DNA from 4 places in the Paenarthrobacter sp. CCNWLY172 genome. Region 1 is predicted to be linked to each of the others. Evidence: riboswitches for the same ligand, from Rfam matches in the RefSeq annotation. Region 1 holds a riboswitch; each other region holds the start of a gene.
What was found. Region 1 has a riboswitch for cyclic di-AMP ahead of WBN73_RS16650 (NlpC/P60 family protein). Riboswitches for the same ligand answer to the same signal wherever they lie in the genome.
Positions count from the first base shown of each region.

Region 2: linked by a shared signal. The riboswitch ahead of WBN73_RS17210 (C40 family peptidase) and the one ahead of WBN73_RS16650 (NlpC/P60 family protein) in region 1 are both predicted to bind cyclic di-AMP.
Region 3: linked by a shared signal. The riboswitch ahead of WBN73_RS20125 (hypothetical protein) and the one ahead of WBN73_RS16650 (NlpC/P60 family protein) in region 1 are both predicted to bind cyclic di-AMP.
Region 4: linked by a shared signal. The riboswitch ahead of WBN73_RS12635 (hypothetical protein) and the one ahead of WBN73_RS16650 (NlpC/P60 family protein) in region 1 are both predicted to bind cyclic di-AMP.

Region 1 covers NZ_JBBEGB010000010.1:160,469-165,724, forward strand. Annotated here, with positions in the region: gene WBN73_RS16645 (FAD-dependent monooxygenase) at 128-850, shown strand; gene WBN73_RS16650 (NlpC/P60 family protein) at 960-1,748, opposite strand; cyclic di-AMP (ydaO/yuaA leader) riboswitch at 1,752-1,920, opposite strand; gene WBN73_RS16655 (copper resistance CopC family protein) at 2,095-2,757, opposite strand; gene WBN73_RS16660 (NCS2 family permease) at 2,872-4,314, shown strand; gene hutG (formimidoylglutamase) at 4,402-5,256, shown strand, end outside.
Region 2 covers NZ_JBBEGB010000011.1:118,877-124,132, reverse strand. Annotated here, with positions in the region: gene serC (phosphoserine transaminase) at 1-495, opposite strand, end outside; gene WBN73_RS17220 (metal-dependent transcriptional regulator) at 788-1,483, shown strand; cyclic di-AMP (ydaO/yuaA leader) riboswitch at 1,695-1,908, shown strand; gene WBN73_RS17215 (M23 family metallopeptidase) at 1,913-2,743, shown strand; cyclic di-AMP (ydaO/yuaA leader) riboswitch at 2,890-3,050, shown strand; gene WBN73_RS17210 (C40 family peptidase) at 3,055-3,801, shown strand; gene WBN73_RS17205 (NlpC/P60 family protein) at 3,901-4,674, shown strand; gene WBN73_RS17200 (HNH endonuclease) at 4,928-5,256, shown strand, end outside.
Region 3 covers NZ_JBBEGB010000018.1:27,994-33,249, reverse strand. Annotated here, with positions in the region: gene WBN73_RS20130 (PucR family transcriptional regulator) at 1-529, shown strand, start outside; gene WBN73_RS20125 (hypothetical protein) at 717-2,006, opposite strand; cyclic di-AMP (ydaO/yuaA leader) riboswitch at 2,009-2,153, opposite strand; gene WBN73_RS20120 (ATP-dependent DNA ligase) at 2,398-3,462, shown strand; gene WBN73_RS20115 (DUF6480 family protein) at 3,481-3,753, opposite strand; gene WBN73_RS20110 (alpha/beta fold hydrolase) at 3,824-4,630, opposite strand; gene WBN73_RS20105 (maleylpyruvate isomerase family mycothiol-dependent enzyme) at 4,654-5,256, opposite strand, start outside.
Region 4 covers NZ_JBBEGB010000007.1:100,797-106,052, forward strand. Annotated here, with positions in the region: gene WBN73_RS12625 (response regulator transcription factor) at 1-622, shown strand, start outside; gene WBN73_RS12630 (sensor histidine kinase) at 626-2,155, shown strand; cyclic di-AMP (ydaO/yuaA leader) riboswitch at 2,255-2,416, shown strand; gene WBN73_RS12635 (hypothetical protein) at 2,422-3,264, shown strand; gene WBN73_RS12640 (pyridoxal phosphate-dependent decarboxylase family protein) at 3,352-4,746, opposite strand; gene WBN73_RS12645 (HAD-IA family hydrolase) at 4,799-5,256, opposite strand, start outside.

The DNA of each region.
Region 1 (5,256 bases):
TATCCATGGCAGAAAAAGTTCGGTAGTGTTCGAGTCACCGAATGGCCGGCAACCGTGTTCCACAGCACACTCCGGCCATTTATTGCGGCCGCTTGGGGAACTCGGACGCGACCCCATGCGATGCCTAATGGCACACACGTCAAGGAGGAACCAAGCAGTGTCACTCACGCCTGATTCCGCCACGGAACGCACCACCACCGTGGTCATCGGAGCCGGTTTGTCCGGCTTGGCAGTTGCCAGTGAGCTCAGCCGCTACGGCGTGGGCTCCATTGTGGTGGACGGGTTCGGCACGTTGTCCGCAACGGGTCCGTCAGTCCACACCGGAATGCTCCAACGCTGCGATGCAGCCGATCCCGCAGCCATGCAGGAGCGCAACGAGATCCTCCGCCACCTGCGGAACTACGCCGCAAGCCATCACCTGGATGTCCGCAGCACCACACGGGCTGTCCGCCTCGATTTCCTTGGCTCCGACCCTTCCCAACAGATCGGCTATGGACTGGCCGCCAGCATGACCACTGCCGGGCTCAGGACGGGGCTCCACGCCTCCGGCCCCCTCGAGTCCACCCGCCGCCAGTGGGCCGTCCACACTGCCAACGGTGTTCTTCTGGCCGACCACATTGTGGTCACGCGCTGCGCACAGAGCCAATTGCGCCGAATGCTGGCGGAACTCGGCATAGCGATCGGCCAAAACCTGGTGGCCGCAATGCGGGCCGTCGGGATGCACCTTGTAGGAGTCGGCGAGCTCATTACGCCCACACCGAAGGAAGTACTTCGGCAGGCAAAGGCTGTAGGCCAGGCGATATCGTCCAAGGTGGCCCTCCCTGCAGGGCCGGGCATCGCCACCGCTTAGCAGATCAAACCTGGCTGCGAACTATTCCGCACATAACTTAACGCCAAAGGCCGGTGCCCTCGAAGATGAACTCTTCGAAGACACCGGCCTTTGAACTGAAGCGTGAGGCTTATGCGCCAGCGCGTACGTAGGTCAGGGGACCCGTTGCGGTCAACCAGCTGATCGGGTGGATACCCGTCTGGTTGCCGTTGATGCCACCGCTGATGGCCTGGCCGTTGCCGATGTAGATGGCGACGTGGCCGGACTGGACGATCATGTCACCGGGCTGGGGTGAGCTGACAACCTTGCCGTAGTTCATGAACTGCATGGGACCGAGGTCGCCAACGGGGATGCCTGCGGAGCCGAGTGCGCGCTCCACCATGGCGGTGCAGTCCTGCATGATGCCGATCTGGGCGTAAGCCGAGGCAACCATGGCGGCATTGACGCCACCAACAGCCGGAGCAGCAGCAGCCGCAGGAGCGGGAGCAGCAGCGGCCGGAGCGGCTGCAGCAGCCTTGGCAACAGGAGCCTTGGCGGCGGCAGTGGTGACTGCTGCCTTCTTGGCGACAGGAGCCGGAGCAACCGGTGCAGGCTTTTCGATAACCGGAGCTGCAACGGAAGCAACAGCGGGGCGCTCGAAGTTGACGGTAGCCGTAGCCAGGGCGGTAACAACCTGGGTGGGAGCGTCGGCCGAAACGGTCTCAGCGACCGTGGCCGGGCTGGAATCCCGCTGAACCGGAGCTTCAGCAGCGTGAGCTGCAATGGAGCCGGTCAACACAAGGCCCGAGGCTGCTGCGATAACAGCTGCCTGGCGGCCAGCGCCGGAAGCGTTGCTGGCAACTGCCTTGGAGATGGAGATGAACGGATTAGGACGTACGCTGTCCGCCTTACGACGGCCGCGAAGAATGCGTGAAGACATGAAAGAGCCTCTCCCGATGCCTGCGAGGTTAGCTGTCGGATTCGGATGGGAGTCACCCGGCCACTATCTCCCGCTGTTCAGCGGAAGCATCGTGACTTCACCCCAAGGCACGCTCGAAAGCGGCCCAAAATGGGTTCCCCGTCTCTGCCGTAAGGTTTGTCTGCGAACGGATTCCGGACTGCGGCAGAGCTAGGCAATCAGACCGGAAGTGCCCGCTACGTGGAACAGGCACAGGTACCACCGTACGCGATGATCACGCGGAAGTCACATTTAAGTAACGAGAAGTACGCTTCTGGCGTGTCGCAGTAACCGTTTCGAGATCTTCGCAGCTACGTAGAAAACCCCGTTATTCCGCGGGAGAATGGCCCTCAGGGTCGTTCGAAGCAGCCAGTTTCCTGCGGGCAGTAACAGCCAGAAAAATAACGAGACCAACAGCAACAACCGCCAGGCCCACGATGCTCCACGGGAAGGGCTGGGAGGCGTCGGCCGCGGGCTCGCTGTTGCCGGTTCCCGACGCCGCAGTGCCCGGGGCCGCGGTTCCCGCCGTCGGCACCGCCGCTGAAGGTGTCGAAGCGGACGGAGCCGATGCGGACGGAGAGGCTGCCGCCGGGCCGCTGGCCGTCGTCGTGCTTCCTGCGGTGGCCGTGAAGGTAAAGGTGCCCTCGATGGGGTGCGAATCGCTGCTGACGACGCGCCAGACCACCGTGTATTCGCCGGCCGGAGCGCCTTCGCGCAACTTCTGGACCGCCTGGTTGTCGATGATTTCCACCGGGCCGTCGGCCCAGTTTTCGCCGCCCGCAGTGACCGTGACGCCCGAACCGATGGCGAGCGGCCGGTTGTTGAACGTGATGGAAACCGACGCCGGGACGTCCGTGACGCTGGTGCCACTGGCCGGCGTCGTGGATTCAGCGACGTCGTGGGCAGACGCCGGCGCCGCAGTAAACAGCAGGGCGGACGCGAAGGCAAGAGCAGCGACGACGGCGGCCAGAAGCGGGCGGATGGTACGCATGGGGCGGTTTCTCCTAGTGTTGGCTTCCTTACAGACTAGGCGAATCGTCCGGAGCGCCCGCACCGGACCGCATAGGATTTGATGGCACACTCCCCCCGATCCCCGGAGTCTTTCATGCTTAAGCAAGGTTCTGCAGTAGACCGCTACTTCAAAATTACTGAACGTGGATCCACGTACTCGCGGGAAATTCGTGGCGGCTTCGCAACGTTCTTCGCCATGAGCTACATCGTGGTGTTGAACCCGCTGATTCTCTCCGGGGCGGATTCCAGTGGGGCATCTCTCGGCTTCACAGCCGTCGCAGCCACGACGGCCTTCGTGGCGGGCATCCTGACCATCCTCATGGGCGCGTGGGCCAAGCACCCATTCGCCGTTGCAACCGGGCTGGGCGTCAACGCCTTCGTTGCCGTCACGGTCGCCTCGCACCCGGAACTCACCTGGCCGGACATGATGGGCCTCGTGGTCCTCTCCGGCATCACCATGCTCATCCTGGTGCTGACCGGTTTCCGTACTGCCGTGTTCAAAGCCGTGCCGGAAGCGCTGAAAACGGCGATCGTGGTGGGCATCGGCCTCTTCATAGCACTGATCGGCCTGGTCAACGCAGGCTTTGTGCGCCGGATTCCCGACGCCGCCGGCACCACGGTTCCCTTGGGCCTGGGCGTGGATGGCAAGCTCATGGGCTGGCCTACCTTGGTGTTCGCAGTGGGCCTCATCCTCACCATCGCCCTGGTGGTCCGCAAGGTCCGCGGCGCCATCCTCATCGGCATCGTGGTCTCCACGGCACTGGCAGCCATCCTCGAGTTCACCCTCCACATCGGCCCCAGCTTCGACGGCAAGAACGTCAACCCGCGCGGCTGGTCCCTCGTGGCTCCCACCCTCTCGGAGTGGGGCGCCCCGGACCTGTCCCTCATCGGCAAGGCCAACCCGTTCGGCGCGTTCCAGCACCTCGGTTTCATCGCTGCAGCACTGTTGGCGTTTGTGATCCTCCTCAGCATCTTCTTCGACGCCATGGGCACCATGGTGGGACTGGCCAACGAGGCCGGAACCGTGGACAAAGACGGCAACATCCCCAACGTCGACCGTGTCCTGCAGGTGGACGCCCTCGGCGCGATCGTGGGTGGTGGCGCGTCCGTTTCGTCCAACCAGATCTTTGTTGAGTCCGGCGCCGGCATCGGCGAAGGTGCCCGCACCGGCCTCGCCTCGATCGTCACGGGCGTGCTGTTCCTGGTGGCGATGTTCTTCACGCCCCTCATCAACCTTGTACCCTTCGAAGCCGTGGCTCCGGCACTGGTGGTTGTGGGCTTCATGATGGTCTCCCAGGTGGGCAAGATCGATTGGCAGGACTGGGGTGTCGGCATCCCTGCGTTCCTGACCATCTCCCTCATGCCGTTCACGTACTCGATCGCCAACGGCCTCGGTGCCGGCTTCATCTCCTACGTCCTGATCCGCACCTTCCAGGGCCGCGCCCGCGAAGTCCACCCGCTCATGTGGGCCGTGGCCGCTGCGTTCCTGCTGTTCTTCGGCATTGGAACCGTGGAGGAGCTGCTGGGCGTCAAGTAAGTCTCCTGCGGACCTAAGTCCGGAGTTTCAGACACCCGCCTGCTGGGAAAGCTGGTTTTCGTGTGCCCGTTCGGGTGTGCTTGAAGCATGGAAACCAGCATCACCCTCGCCGTAGACGTCAACCCTGGGCCGTGGAAGGGCCGCTTTGACGGAGACGGCACTGAACACCGCCGCTGGTGGCAGGCAGTAGCACCCCTGACGTCGCCCGCGCCCGCAACTGCCTCGCGTCCCGCCGTCGTGCTTGGTTTTTGCAGCGATGCCGGAGTGCGCCGCAACCAGGGCCGGGTCGGTGCTGCTGCGGCTCCCGCTGCCATCCGCACGGCGCTGGGTCCGCTGGCGTTCCATCTTGACCGGGACGTGTTCGACGCCGGTGACGTGGTGGTGGAGGAGGACTCACTGGAAGCCGGCCAAGAGCGCGCCGGACGCGCCATTACGGAACTGCTCGACGCCGGAAACCTCACCGTGGTGCTGGGCGGCGGCCACGAAACCGCGTTCGCCAGTTATCTTGGCGTGGCCGGTTCGGACACGGTCCGCGGCAAACGGCTTGGTGTCCTGAACCTGGATGCCCATTTTGACCTTCGCGACGAACCCACACCGAGCTCGGGTACGCCGTTCCTGCAGATGGCCCACGCAGAAGCCGCCGCCGGCCGCGAACTGCAGTACGCCGTCGTCGGAATTTCGGAGCCGAACAACACGCGCACCCTCTTCGACACCGCCGATCGCCTGGGAGTGAAGTACCTGCTCGATGAGCTGTGCACGCCGGAGGCAGTAGAGATTTTTGTTGCCGATTTCCTGGCCGGCGTGGACGTGCTGTACCTGACCATCGACCTGGACGTGATGCCTGCATCCGTGGCGCCCGGGGTCAGCGCACCCGCAGCCTATGGCGTGCCTTTGCCAGTGATCAACGCGGTCTGCCGGCAGGTTGCTGCGAGCGGGAAGCTC
Region 2 (5,256 bases), on a different contig from region 1:
AGCCCCCTCGACGCGCTTGACGGGGGCGGCCACGCCGGTTGACGTTTCATTCTGGGGCCAGGCGTAGACGTCAACGCCGGCTTCGGCCTGTGCCACCGGGCGGGTGCCGGGTTCGGACTTGATGATGGAGGAAGCATCAAGGAACGGTGCCTTGTTGGTGGCGGCGGCGAACTTTGAGCCGAACTCGCCGAAGGAGAGGTGCTGTGCTTTCTTCTCTACCAGGCCGAAGGCGGCGACATCCCAGAATGCGGTGGAACCGCCGACGCCGAGGACAACTTCGTATCCTTCGGGTGCACGGAAGAACTGGCTGAGGCCCTCCCGGACCGAACCCACAAGGTTTTTGACCGGAGCTTGGCGGTGGGACGTGCCAAGGATGGTGGACGACGCGGCAGACAGGGCCTCGATCTGTTCCGGACGGACCTTGGACGGTCCTGCGCCGAAGCGACCGTCCTTGGGCAGCAGATCGGTGGGAATGGTGATGCTGTTGTCGCTCACGTGTGGCTCCAATGGGTATCGGCTAGAGATGGGTCGTGGCAGGTGGCATCAGGTGCCCCTTCGACACCCCAATTCTGCCTGACCCGGCGCGGAGGCGGGAACCTGTGGCCGTCATAGTCCGCCACGTGGAACGCAGGCCCACCATATGCGACCGGAATTATCCAGAGTAATTCCAAATAAGCTAGGCTGGTGGTTGGCGTTCATGGGGCGGCGGTGTACACCGCCCACCCGGCAAGGGACGCGGTACGGTGGAGATTACGCAAGGAACTGCGTTCGAGGAGAGCTGAGCTGGATGACGGATCTGATCGATACCACTGAGATGTATCTTCGGACCATTTTGGAGCTTGAAGAAGAGAACATTGTGGCTCTCAGGGCCCGCATCGCCGAGCGGCTGCGGCACTCCGGACCCACTGTTTCCCAGACCATCGGACGCATGGAGCGCGATGGCTTGGTGATTGTTTCCAATGACCGTCACCTGGAACTGACCGAAGCGGGGCGGAAACGCGCCACCGAGGTGATGCGAAAGCACCGCCTCGCCGAGCGTCTCCTGGCTGATGTCATTGGCTTGGACTGGGCCTATGTCCATGACGAAGCCTGCCGCTGGGAACACGTGATGAGCGAGCGCGTGGAGCGCCGGCTGTACGAACTCCTGGAGCACCCCACCGAATCCCCATATGGCAACCCCATCCCGGGCCTTGAAGCCCTCGGTGGCCTTGCCAGCCAGCCGTTCCCCCGCCTCGACGTCAACCTCCTGCAGGCCATGGACGGCTATGCACCGGATTCCCGGGTGGCAGTTACCCGCCTTGCGGAGCCCATCCAGGTTGAGCCTGAACTCCTTACCCAGCTGGATGAGGGTGGTATCCGCCCCGGCGCGGCCGTCTCGCTGGAGCGCGTAGGCGAGTACATTTCAGTCCGGGTCCCCGGCATTGAGGGTGCACTGGAACTTCCGCCCGAGGTGGCGGCGCACGTCTTCGTCTCCGTCGGCTGAGGCACCCTTCCCTTCACCCGGTGTCATATCTCACTTTTGAGCTCCAAGCGCGCGTGTGACCTGCAGTTTTTCAGGATTAGTGATAAGGGGCAGCCGCGCCACGCCTGTTCCTGTTGATAACGAATTTATTACTGCGAGCCTTAATCGCCTATAGTTATCTACTAGCGCTGATACCAAAGCGTTACCTGTTCCGGAGCCGAGCTCTGCCAGCGGAACAGGTGTGCCATCCACCACTGGCAGAGGCGGGGGAACCACAAGCGGCTGTCTAAAGAAGCAGCCTTGGGGTGAAGTCCGCAGCAGAAGTGCCCATTACGCAAGTCCCTCTTGGGATACCTGTGTGCCGTGAGCGCTTCGTGCGGACCGGGTCTTTGAACTCTCTGACCCGAATCCGACAGCTAACTTCGCAGGCTTTTTAGAGAGGAATAGAGTTTGACAACGCAGAACGTCAGGGGCCGCCGCCGCGCGTCCGGCCCCGCTGCTGAGCTGCGGCCAGCCCGCGTCGTATCGGAGATCCGGCCACGCGACACCGAACGCCAGGTGCGTCGCCGTAAGAGCCCGTTGCGCCAGGTTGCCGATTTCGCCGCAGCCAGTGGTGTAGGGCAAAAGGCCGGAGTTGCGCTTGCCGCCACCGGACTTGCCCTGACTGTCGGTCTGCCGGCCACCAGCCCGGTAATGGCAACCTCGGAATCCGGTCAGACCGAGTCGGCCCTGGCCGTCACCGGGGGCAGCCAGCCCGAGGTTTCCGCCGCTGCATCAGCCAAGATCGACTTCAGCCGTGCTGCGGTAGCTACCGCCGCCGACCCCGACGGCAAGCTGAAGCAGCTGCTCAGTGCGCAGTCCGCCGACAGCATCCAGCGTGCCTCGTCCACGGGCACCATGGCCAGCCCCCTGGACACCCTGACCACGGCTTCCCCGTTCGGCTACCGCATCAGCCCCCTCACAGGTGGTGCCGGTGACTTCCACCGCGGCCAGGACTTCGTGGCCCAGTGCGGCACGGCCGTCCATGCTGCGGCCAGTGGCAAGGTCACCTTTGCCGGATGGCACGAGTACGGCGGAGGCAACCGCGTGGTGGTAGACCACGGCAACGGCCTTGAGACCACGTACAACCACTTGTCGTCCTTCACCGTCAAAGTAGGCCAGACGGTCAGCCGCGGCGACACTGTAGCGCTGAGCGGCACCACGGGCGCCTCCACCGGCTGCCACCTCCACTTCGAAGTACAGGTCAACGGTGAAGTTGTTGACCCCATGGGCTGGCTCTAAGTCCAGTTGATGGTTGTCTCTCGCATTCGTGACACACCCCGTGACCTGAATGTGACATTCGCGTTCAACTGTTGTACCGTACAAAGCGCATCGGCTTTTTAGGGGGCCGGTGCACTTGAGTGGATTGCCTAGCTCTGCCACCACTCGAGGTCCGTTCGCATAAATCGTCTGGCAGGGGCGGGGGAACCACTTCTGGTCTTCGCAAGAAGGCCTTGGGGTTAAGTCGCAAAGCTTCCTTGAAGCAGCGTGGCCGGATGACTCCCATCCGAATCCGACAGCTCACCTCGCAGGCATTGGGAGAGGCTACCTTCGTGTCATCACGCACTACCCCTGCGCGCCACCGCGCCGAATCGGTTCGTACGAACCCCTTGAACACGCTTTCCAAGGCTGTTTCATCCAACGCCGGTACCGTTGGCCGCCAGGCCGTCGTCCTGGCAGCAGCCTCAGGCCTCGTCCTCAGTGTCGGTCTGCCGGCCCAGGCAGCGGACACCGACGTTTCCAAGTCGGAAGCCTCCAGCACCCAGCAGATGGTCACCACTGCGGTAGTCACCGCAGAGCCCACCGCCACCGTTTCCTTCGAGAGCCCCGTAGTGGCCACCAAGGAAGCTCCCAAGGTTGTGCAGCGCGCTTCGCAGACCACCCAGCGCACCGCGGCCAACGGCAACCAGGCCACCGCAGGCGCCGTGACTGCGAAGTCGTCCGAAGCCAAGGATGCTGCTTCCAGCGCCGCCGCTTCCGGCCTCGCCGCGATCGCCTACACCGGAATCGGCCACCCTTACGTTTGGGGCGGCACCACGCCCAACGGATGGGACTGCTCCGGCTTCACCCAGTGGGTCTACGCGCAGGCCGGCATCAGCATCCCGCGCGTCAACGCCTGGACGGCCATGAAGCCCACCAGCACTCCTGTCCCCGGTGACCTGGTCATGCAGAACGGCGGAGCACACGTAGGCATCTACGTTGGCAACGGCATGATGATCAGCGCATTGAACCCGGGACAGGGCACGCTCCTGCACTCGGCTGCCTCCACGGGCACGTCCTCCTTCTTTACCCTCCGCTAGAAACAATCCGGTTCGGGGTTCGCCAGCATGCCCCCAAGTGCTGGCGCGCCAATGAGCCGCGTGTACCCCAACTGCACGCGGATACGAAAAGAGAAAACCATGACCAGTGCATCCAAGGTTGCACGGCATCGCGCTGAGGCCCCCAAGACCAGCTCGCTTGCCGTGATCGCCAAGGCCGTCAGTGAAAACGCCGGCGGCGTCGGCCGCCAGGCGGCTGTTATTGCCGCAGCTTCAGGCCTGGTCCTGACCGGCAGTGTTGCTGCCAACGCGGCCGACACCACCGTGGACCGTGAGTCCACCGCGACGTCCACCCTTGACGTCCAGTCGGTAGTCCAGGCCACCATCGCTGCGGACTCCACCGTTGCCATCTCCTACGAGCGCCCCGTGGTCACCACGGTGCAGGCTCCGGCCCCCGTAGAGAAGAAGGCTCCTGCGAAGGCAGAAACCAAGAAGGCAGCAGAAAGCACGGCAACTGCCGGCAACGCCACGTTGGCCGTCAACACCGCGGCTCCTGAGGCAAAGGCTCCGGCCGCTGCAAGTGGCCTGGGTGCTGCAATTGCCGCTGCCGCCTATGCGCAGCTCGGCGTCACCCAGGACTGCACCATGCTGGTAACCAACTCCCTGGCAGCTGTTGGCATCAACTTCCACGACTGGCCGGCCGGCTACCTCTCCCTCGGCCGCACGGTCAGCGCAGCGGAAGCGAAGCCGGGCGACCTCGCCTACTACGCCAACGGCGGTCTGGCCGGACAGGCCCACATCGCTGTATACGTCGGCAACGGCCAGGCAGTCCACGGTGGATGGAACGGATCCACCACGGCACTGTTCAGCGTCAACGTAGGCTCCGGCCCGGTTTTCATCCGCGTGAACGGCTGATCCAGCCTTTGGTTTTGACAGCAACACCCCGCAGGCTCAGGCCGGCGGGGTGTTCTGCTTTTAAGGGACGGATTCGGCTCCACGCCTCTTAACCTCGCATGAACTCTTGGCGACACTGCACGGGAAACGACGGAAAAATTCGTTGATACGGCATATGAGTGCTTACCCTTATCTTGTCGATCCACAGCCCGTACAAGCAGAGGGCAGCCGGCCCTCGTGCCCCTGACGGGTGCGGCCGTGAAGAGGTACGTGCATGCGCACACTCGTTCTGAATGCTGGATATGAACCGCTGGCGGTAATAACATTCCGCCGGGCGCTGGTCCTTGTGTTGACTGGGAAAGCTAGCGTAGTGGCCGAAGGCGACGAGCCTGTCGTCGGGCCACAGGAGATTCTCGGACGCCCCTCCGTGATCCTCCTTAACCGCTACATCCGTCCCCGGTACAACAGGATTACCGCCGTGAGCCGACGCGGGGTCCTTCGCCGCGACGGCCATCGCTGCGCCTACTGCGGGAAAACAGCCCACACCATAGACCACGTCCACCCCAAATCCAGGGGCGGCGCGGATTCCTGGGAAAACCTGGT
Region 3 (5,256 bases), on a different contig from region 1:
AGAGTCCGGTGGTCGGGCGGACCACGCCCAGGTGCTGGTCCACTATCAACTGGAACTCGCCAAGCGCTCCGGCAGGGCGGTGGACCGGGTGATCCTGGGCATCAGCGAGCCGTTCCAGGTGATCCGGCAGCTCGCAGGAGCGTACCGGCAGTCCAAGGTTGCAGCGCAGGCTGCCGCCGTCGATCAACCCCTCGGCGAGCTCGTGGACAGCCGGTCCGTAGGCGTCTATCAGCTCTTCGACCGCTTGCTGGCACCCGGAGGTTGGGACGACACCGGTTCCGTGCACTTCCGAACGCTGGAGGACCAGGACAAGAACGGCGAACTCCTGCCCGTCCTGGAACTCCTCTATGACAATGATGGTTCAGTGCAGGACGTCGCGGCCAAACTCCATCTCCACAGGAGCAGCATCTACAACAGGCTCGGCCGGATCCGGCAGCTCATCGGCGCTGACCCGTTGAGCGGAGTGATCCGCGTCGAATTGCACGCTGCCTTGAAAGCCCGCCGCTGGGCCGGCCGGCCGCGGATCTGAGGTTGTCAAGAACAATGAGCAGGCGCCCGGTGCGGGCGCCTGCTCATTGGTATGGTCTTGCTTTACGGGCGCCTCAGCCGCTGGCAGCTCCAGCGGCCCAATCGACGCCGGAACGTGGCCGTCCGGCTGCTGCTGCAGTACCGGCTGTGCCATCCCACATGCGTGGTGGTGCGTGGCAAGCGGGTGCTCATTTGAGGGTGTCCTTTGCCGCGTCAAGGATTTCTTCAAGTGCCGTCCCGGAGGGCTGCGGCGCGGTGGCCGCACTGGGCTTGCCCGAGGGCTTGGGTTTGGTGGTCTGCGTGGGAGTCCCCGTCGGCGTGGGGGTAGGAGCCGGCGTGGGTGTGACCGTCGGTGTGGTTGTGGGCGTCGGCGTCGTGGGTGGCGTGGTGATCGTGTCCGACGGCACCTCGCTGGGTGCCGGCGCCGGCTGGGTGGGGATCGGGCTGGCGGTGGCCGGGTCCGCGGCGATGGTTGACGGCACTGCGGACGGGACCCATACGGGGTCGGCCAAGGAAACTTTCGGGGTGGGAACCGACGACGGCGACCCTGGTGCGGGTGCCTCCGGAACCGTGGCCGGCTGGCCGCCTGCCGACGTCGCAGCAGCTGACGCGGAGGGCGATGATGCCCTTGAGTAGGAGGCGCTGGGCGCGGGAGCCGCGGAGCCTGAATTCCGGTCGGCGCCGCTGGCTTCCTGGGAGGGGGTCTCCTGGCCGAAGAATGGCAGCTCGAGGGCCTGCCCCAGGGTACCGGCTGTCAGGACCAACCCGAGGGCGCCGGCCACCACGGCCATGCGCTGGCTCATGTGTTTGACGGATGCAGCTTTCCGCAGGACCGTATGGGGTTCCCGGCCTGGCGAAGAGCCGCCAAAACCCGACTTGGCGGCCGTGGGCGCAGCTGCCGGTTTGCGTAGGTCCTTGCGGCTCGCCAGTGCTGCCGAGGCCGTTGCGGCCGCCGCGACCTGGGCAGGGGACTTGCCCCGCGGTGGCTCAGTGCGGGCGGACTCGGCCACCACCGGAATGGCGGCAGTTACGGGCTCCGGGGTGTCGGGTTCCTGAGAACCGTGGTTCGGGGCGGCCTGCTGCACGATGGGAATGGCCGCGGTAGGAGGACCTGGCGTAGTGGAGGCCGGAGCTGCAGCCTGTGCTGCCTCCACGGCGGGAATCGCCGCAGTTGCGGGTTCCTCCTGTGCGGCCGTTTCCGGTGCCGGCTGCGAGGCCGATGCTTCAGGCGCGATCACGGCCCGTGCCGCACGCTCCCGCTCGGCCGCGCGCGCGGCTGCACGCGTGGTGGGTGTTGCGACGGCGGGGATAGCCGCAGTGGCGGCCTCCGGCGTCGTGCTTGTCGTTCCGGGTGCGGCCACAGTGTCTGGCTGCGCGCTGAGGGGGGATCCGCTGGGGTGGGCCCGACGGCGTCCGGTTGGCTTGGTGCGCCCGCGTTCAGTCTCGGCGCGGCGCGGCTGATCCATGGTTGGGGACATGGTGGTTGCCTCTCAACGCCTTCGAGGTTAGCTGTCGGGTTCGGACGAGGCCGTCCGGCCGCCGTAGCGGCTTCACCCCAAGGACTTGGGAAAGTCCGGGAACTTTTGGGTCCCCCGCCTCTGCCGCGGGTCTGGCGGATTCCGGAATGCGGCAGAGCTCGGCGTCATTCCGGAAGCGGCCCAGCGGAGATACGGGTCGCCCTACGACGGTACATGAGCCGGAAAGTAAAGTCACATTAATATAACGGACGGTAGGCCTCCCCGGATGAGAGGGTCCTGGCGCTTAGGCTTCGGGGCCGGCGCTGGGAGCTCCCGGTGCGGCAGCCACCACGGCCAAGATATCCATCGCCTGGGACTAGCTTCCGCGTGCACCGGCAGGTAGACATTGTCTATGGACCTGCCTGTGATGCCACCCGTCTCGCCCATGCTCGCCAAATCCGTTCCGGCCATCCCCGATGTTGGGCACTACGAGCCCAAGTGGGACGGCTTCCGGACCATAGTCTTCAAGGACGGCGATGAGATCATTCTGGGCAGTCGCAACGAGAAACCCATGACCCGCTACTTTCCCGAACTGGTGGAGGCGCTGCGGAAGAACCTTCCGGACAAATGCGTGATCGACGGCGAGATTGTCCTGATCGAGGGCAACCGGCTGGAGTTCGAGGTGCTGCAGCAGCGGATCCACCCCGCGGACAGCCGGGTCCGGATGCTCGCCGAGAAGACTCCGGCGTCCATGATCGCGTTCGATATCCTTGCCCTCGGCGATGACGACCTGATGGGCACTCCCTTTTCGGAGCGTCGGGCCATCCTGGAACGTGCGCTCGCCAAGGCGGAGCCGCCCGTTTACGTCACCCCTGCAGTCACGGACCTTGAGCGTGCAAAGGAATGGTTCGTGCAGTTGGAAGGCGCAGGCCTGGACGGTGTGCTGTCCAAGCCCCTGGATGGGACGTATTTGCCCAACAAGCGCGTGATGTTCAAGACCAAGCACGAGCGCACTGCGGACTGCGTGGTGGCCGGCTTCCGCTGGCACAAGACCGCGAAAGTTGTGGGGTCCATGCTGTTGGGTCTTTATAACGACGCCGGCCGGCTCCAGCATGTGGGGGTGGTGGCCTCCTTCCCCATGGCCCGCAGGGAAAGCCTGGTAGCTGAGCTCGAGCCGTATCAGGTTGAACTGGGCGAGCATCCCTGGGGTGAGTGGGCCAGCCAGGGCGACGGAGCCGGCGGTTCCAGGATGCCAGGTGCCCAAAGCCGGTGGAGCGCGGGCAAGGATTTCTCGTTTGTACCCCTGCGTCCCGAGCTGGTCATCGAGGTGGCCTACGACTACATGGAGGGCGAGCGGTTCCGGCACACCACGCAGTTCAGGCGGTGGCGGCCGGACCGAACGCCGGAGAGCTGCACTTACTCCCAGTTGGAAGAGCCGGCGGATTATGATCTTGGGGAGCTCCTGGGGCTGCCCTAGCTTGGCGCCCGCAGTTGCTTACTCCTCGTGTCCTTGGTCGCTGCTCATGCTGCCCTCGGCCGGCGGGGTTTCTCCCGGAGGCACTCCTCCGCCGGGTTCCAAGCCCGTGACGTTTCCGTCGAGGGGATCGGGGTTGGAGGATGCGGCGGGGTCCTCGTCTTCGTCCTGGCGCAATTCGGGGTCGGCGTTGACGTCATCCTTGGTGGTGGCCGGGGGCGTTGCGGCACCGTAGGGGCCAGTGGCGCCGGTTGCGCCGAAGCCTTGCTCGTCCTTGTTATCTCCAGTGGTCACGATCAGCCCTTTCATAAGCAAACTTACTAATGCGGTGGCTTCGCCAGCCTAGCCGGGACGCGTGGACGCATCAAGGCGCCTGGCCGTGAAGCGCTGTCGCTGCAACGAAACTCCGGATGGCGTCCGCCACGGCCTGGGGCCGCATGTGTTGCGCTACATGCCCGACGCCGGGGATCTCCACCAAGCGCCCCTGGTCAACCGCCCTCGAAAGCCGAAGCGACCAGTCCGGGCCGGCCACGTTGTCGCGGCTTCCCCTCAGGACCAGCACAGGGACCTTGATGCCAGCCAAGCGTTTCTCGGTGGGGTACGTCATCATCACCGGCAGTTCAGTAAGGTACCAGCGCGGACCGCAGCGGAGATAGTCCGACGTGACGATCAAATTGGAGGAGGGGCTTTCCCGGAGCATCCCGTCAAGGAGAAGAGCCACGGACTGGCGCCTCACGTTTTTGTGCCGCGAATCAACCACTGGCCCCATCAGCACCACCTGGCGGACCCGATCCGGTGAATGCAAAGCCGCCTCGATAACAAACTGCGCACCCATCGAATGGCCCACCAAAACGTACGAACCGATGCCGCGGGAAGCGAGGGCCTCCGCAATGAAGGCGCCGTAGTCCTCCACCGAGAGCTGTCGATCAGGCTTCGGAGTCCCTCCAAACCCCGGGAGGTCCAAGGAGTAGGTGGGTGCGCTCGCTGCAAGGACTGTGTGCAGCCGGGCCAAATAGCGGTGTGAGACTCCGATGCCGTGAACCAGGACATAGACGGGCCCGGTGGGATCGGCAGCGGGGACGGCGGCGGGGACAGCGGCAGGCTCAGGCGTGCCCTCAGCCCACAAGATCCGCCCCTTCAATCCCAGAACTTCTACGTCTGCAGACAGCATTGCTGCCGGCCTGCTCCGCGCCCTCATGATGGTGTCCGCCGCAAGAACACCGGAGCCCCGGGGCCACTCAGCTCGTCCTCTGCTATTGGTCGGCCGGACACCGCCAGCAGCAGGGCAATGGATGGCCCTTCCACAGCAGGGCCATCCCCGTAATCGAAGGATGCATCGGTGGCCACCAGGCGCCAGCCTCCTGCCACCTCCTTGCCTCCGCCCATCTTGGTGCTGGTCCGCACCTGATAGTGCAGGGCAGTGGCCACGTGCGCGGCGGGGTAGTCGCGGCGCATCCCCAGCGGGCGGCGGATGTCCTCGCCGTGGACGAACGCCTCCACCAATCGGGTCCCCAGGCCTGCAGGCGGCCCGGATCTCCGGGAGAGCACGGCTTTCAACTGACTCAGGGTCGTAGCCGGGTCAGGGGTCCTTTCGCGCTCAACACCTACGGCGTTGTCGCGGTCAAAGTTCAGCCGGGAGGCAATCATCCGGCGAATGAAATTAAGGCGTGTGGTTTTGGCGCTGTCGATCACGTGCGCCAGGACATCATGGACGTCCCAGCCAGGGCACAGTGACGGGGTCCTCCATTGGGAGGGCTGAAGTGGTTCAAGGTCCCGGATCAGGGCGCGACGTTCCTC
Region 4 (5,256 bases), on a different contig from region 1:
GCTTCGAATGGCCGGGTGGTCAGTTGCTGTTGCCGGCGACGGCCCTGGGGCCGTGAAGCTTTCCAAAGAATTCCGGCCCGATGTCCTCGTACTGGACGTCATGCTTCCCGGATTCGACGGTGTGGAAGTCCTCAACCGCATCCGTGCGTTTGCCCCGGAAGTTCCCGCGCTTTTCCTCACAGCCAAGGACGCCGTGCAGGACCGCATCGTCGGGCTGGCTGCCGGCGGCGACGACTATGTCACCAAACCCTTCAGCATGGAGGAAGTCCTCCTGCGACTGCACCGCCTGGTCCAGCGTTCCGGCGTGGCCGCCATGGACACTGCCGAACTGGTGGTGGGTGACCTTACCCTGAACGTGGACACCCGTGAAGTCACCCGGGCCGGCGAGGACATTCCGCTTACCGCCACCCAGTTTGAGCTTTTGCGCTACCTCATGGAGAACCCTAAACGAGTGGTCAGCAAAGCACAGATCCTGGACCGTGTGTGGGACTACGACTTCGGTGGACAAGCCAACATCGTGGAGCTCTACATTTCCTACCTGCGCAAGAAGATCGAAGCAAACCACCCTCCGATGATCCACACCATCCGCGGCGCCGGCTATGTCATCAAGCCTGCGGACTAGGCGTTGAGCACCCTTTCAGGAGTGGCCAAAAAGTCACACCGCAGTTGGCTCAGCCCCTCCGCGTGGCACCTGCGTACCCGACTGGTCCTGGTCGCCATGGCCTTGCTGGTCGCCATTTGCGCTGCCGTGGGAGTGGTCAGCTACGCCTCCATGGACATGGTGTTCAACAAGCAGCTCGACCGGCAGTTGGAGCAGGCGTCAAGCCGCGCGACCAGCTTCGGCAGGCCGCCGTCGAACTTTCCGTCCTCCCCCTCCGGAAGGCCGGACCCGCTGGAAGCGCGCGGCCAGGCCGCTGGAACGCTGAACGCACGGATCGATGGAACAACCGTGATCAATCCAGGCGTTATTGAGGCCTCCGGCAAGCGGGCCGAACTCACGGCGGACGACAAACAGATTCTGCTGTCGTTGCCCCGGGACAACCGGCCTGTGGACCGATCGCTCTCCTATGGGGATTACCGGCTCGTGGCCGTCGAAACTGCCGGCGACGTGATCGTGACGGGACTGCCTCTCGCGGACAAGCAAAGCGCCGAGGCCTCGCTGGTGTGGACCATGGTTCTGGTGTCGCTCGGCGGACTGGCTGTGATCGGCCTCGCGGGAACGGTAATCATCCGGCGGACCATGCGTCCATTGGAGCAGCTCTCCGAGGTAGCCACCAAAGTTTCCCGCCTCCCTCTCGACGCCGGTGAGGTGGCACTTGCGGTGCGGGTCCCGCCGTCGGCCGCCCATCCCGGAACCGAAGTCGGCAGCGTTGGCCATGCCCTCAACCAGATGCTGAACAACGTCTCCAGTGCTTTGGAAGCCCGCCAGGAAAGCGAAACCAAGGTGCGCCAGTTCGTCGCGGACGCGTCGCACGAACTTCGAACGCCGCTTACGGCCATCCGCGGTTACACCGAACTGTTGAGCATGACCGAGAACTTCACCGATGACGGCCGAAAGTCGCTGGCACGCGTCCGGAGCCAGTCCGAACGGATGACCACCCTGGTGGAGGATCTGCTGCTGCTTGCCAGGCTGGACGAAGGCCAGGCGCTTAAGATCACGGACGTGGACCTCACCCAGTTGGTGATTGAAACTGTCAGCGACGAGAAAATCATGGCACCGGACCAGATTTGGCAACTCCAACTCCCGGATGAACCCGTCACGGTCCGCGGCGACGTTACGCAACTGCACCAGGTCCTGGCCAATCTTCTCTCCAACGCCCGTAAACACACCGATGCCGGCACCACGGTGGTCACGAGCGTGATGCTCTCCGCCGACGGCAGCCCAGTGGTGACCGTAACGGACAACGGGCCCGGCATTCCAGAGGATTTCCAGGGCCGGATCTTCTCCCGTTTTGCCCGCGCCGACGCTGCGAGATCGGGGTCCGAGGGCACGTCGGGGCTGGGTCTGTCGATCGTTGAATCCATCGTGGAAGCTCACGGCGGCAGCGTGCACGTGGCGTCCCGTCCAGGGCGCACGGAATTCACCCTTCGATTCCCTGCCGTCGCCACCGAACAGAAGTTACGAACCCAGCAAGGCGACTCACCGTCGTCGTGATCTCTGTTACCTAAATGTGACTTCTACGAATTCCTCCTGTACCGTCGAAAGGGTGGGTCGCCCCAACTGGCCCACATCCGGGATGCGCCGAGCTCTGCCACTTCCCGGAGTCCGTACTTACTCCGAGGCAGAGACGGGGGACCCAGAGTCTCCGGGACCAGGCATTTATGCCGGACCCTTGGGGTGAAGCCGCAGCGTGATGCGCGGCCGGATGACCTCATCCGAACCCGACAGCTAACTCCGCAGGCGCTGAGAGGTAATCACACATGTCTGAATTTAATGATCAGACGCGCCCTTCCGCGCGTCACCGCGATGAGCACAACGCACCGTTGACCAAGTCGCAGGCTGTCCTCAAGAACGCTGCCCGCCAGGGCAAGTCCGGCCACCGCATGTCGGTTGTTGCCGGTGTTGTAGCTGCTGCGCTGGGCGTTGCATCGCTCGGTACTGCTGCCAACGCCGCCCTGACCCTTCCCGAGGTAAGCCGCGTTGCAGAGACCCAGGCGAATGCCCAGGTCAGCAACAACAAGACAGCTGAAATCTCCGCTTCCTTGGATGCAGCCGCTGCAAAGGGCGCCGCTGACAGGGCAGCCGTGGACAAAGCCGCAGCCGAAAAGGCCGCAGCCGAGAAGGCCGCGGCGGACCAGGCCGCCGCTGAAAAGGCCGCCGCCGAGAAGGCCGCTGCCGACCAGGCCGCCGCTGAAAAGGCCGCCGCTGATGCTGCAGCCAAGCAGGCCGCCGACGCCGCTGCTGCCGCCGCCGCTGCCGAAGCTGCAGCTGCTGCTGCCGCCCCCAAGGCCGTGGACGATCCCGCCGCTGCCAAAGCCTACGCTGCCAGCATCCTTGGCAACTACGGCTGGAGCGCCAGCGAAATGACTGCCCTGAACACCCTGTGGGAGAAGGAATCCAACTGGAGGACGACCGCCACCAACGCTTCCAGCGGTGCTTACGGCATTGTCCAGTCGCTGCCGGCTAGCAAGATGGCAACCGCGGGCGCTGATTGGCAGACCAACTACCAGACCCAAATCAAGTGGGGCTTGAACTACATCAAGGAACGCTACGGATCCCCGTCGGCCGCCCTGGGCTTCCACTTGGCCAACAACTGGTACTAAGCCAGACTGCTTGATTACCGCGCCGGTTGCCGCCGCCCGCACCAGTACAGACTGGAGCGGATGGCGGGAACCGGCGCGGTTTTCGCGTTACACAGACTCCGGTTCGGCTTCCAACGCGCTGCGCACCGCCGCGATGGACGCAGCAACATCCCCTGCATCCGTGGTCCAGTTACTCACCGAAATCCTGAGGATTTCACGGCCACGCCAGGAGGACCCGGACATCCACACCGCGCCCTCGGCCATCAGCCGTTGCGTGACACGGTGTGTGCGGTCATCACTGCCGAAGCTCACCGATACCTGCGTGAACACGACGTCGTTGAGCACCTCGACGCCCGGGATCGCGGCGAGCCCCTCGGCCAACGCGCGGGCGTTTGCAGCGAGCCGCTCCACCATGGAGATCACCCCGTTACGGCCCAGTTGCCTCAGCGCCGCCCACACAGGGATGCCCCGGGCACGGCGGGACATCTCAGGCACTTTCTCGAAAGGATCTCCCGGGCCGGCATCCGTAGCAATGAGGTAACTTGTGTGAACACTGAAAGCACGCCTCAAGGCTTCCGGCCTCGCAACGATGGCCAAGCCGCAGTCGTAAGGAACATTCAGCGTCTTGTGGGCATCCGTGGCCCAGGAATCTGCTTCCTCTACTCCCGCCAGCCGGGCCCGCAGCGTCGGGCTAACGGCGGCCCATAAACCAAAAGCACCATCCACGTGCACCCATGCGCCGCGATCGTGGGCCACCGCAATGGCTTCCTCCATGGGATCAAAGGCGCCGGAATGCAGGTTGCCCGCTTGCAGACAGACCAGTGACAGTCCTGGTTGCTGGTCCATGGCCTCGGCAAGTGCGTCGGGGAGAATCCGTCCTTCCTCGTCGGCATCTACGGGCACGCAGGCACCCAATCCGAGATACCGCAAAGCCAGGTCCACTGCGGCGTGCCGCTCCCTGCCCGCAAAGGTGGTGATGCGTGGGGCGCCTGTCAGCCCCAGCGCCTCAAGGTCCCAACCCGCCTCGTCCATCAGATATTGGCGGCCCGCTGCCAACCCCACGAAGTTGGCGGTGGTGGCGCCGGTGGTGAATCCGACGTCGGCACTCGAAGGAAGGTGGAGAAGGTCCAGCAACCACGCGGCGGCAGATTCCTCGATGGCAGCAGCCGCCGGCGTAGCGAACCGAAGCCCCGTGTTCTGGTCCCACGCCGAAACGAGCCAATCCGCAGCCATGGCAGCGGGAAGGGTTCCGCCCATGACCCACCCAAAGAACCGTCCGGACTGGATCGCCATCAAGCCGGGCTCAGCCAGAGCGGCGAGCTCATCAACTACCTCCGCAGCATCGGTGGCCTCGTCCGGCAGCCGCGACGTCATGCTGTTGGCTACCTGATCGGCATCGGAGGACGGGCGGACAGGACGTGTTGGGACCGACGCAAGCCAGTCACCGGCATGGACCATGGCCCGCTCCAGTGCAGCACCGTACGCCTCCGGCATCGCAGACATGCCCACAGCCTACGCCCGGTTTATCGCTTGGAACAGTCCTAACCCGGCGGTACTAAAGGGTCAGCGTGAGGAGGTGCCCGCCGTCGTCGTCCTTTACCGAAATGACCGTCACGTCCGAGTAGTCCGGGATGCGCCACATGCCATCTTCAAGATGACCGGCGTCGCCTACTACCACGGTCCGCATCCCGGCTGCGCGCGCCGCAGCGATACCGGCTGGCGCATCTTCGAAGACCACGACGTCGGCCGGGTCGACTCCCAGCAGGGTGGCCGCCTTGAGGTAGCCCTCCGGGTGCGGCTTGCCGAGGGTTACGGCCTCCGAGGTAACGGTGGTGGTTGGCATGGAAAGCCCGGCAGCCTTCATGCGGATGCCCGCGAGGATATGGTCGGCTGACGTGACCAGGGCGATCGCTTCATCCGGCAAGGCACTCAACAGCGCTTCGGCGCCCGGCAGTGCAATCACGCCGTCTGTCCGCGTGCGCTCCATGGCGTCCAACTCAGCAGTCAGAGCCA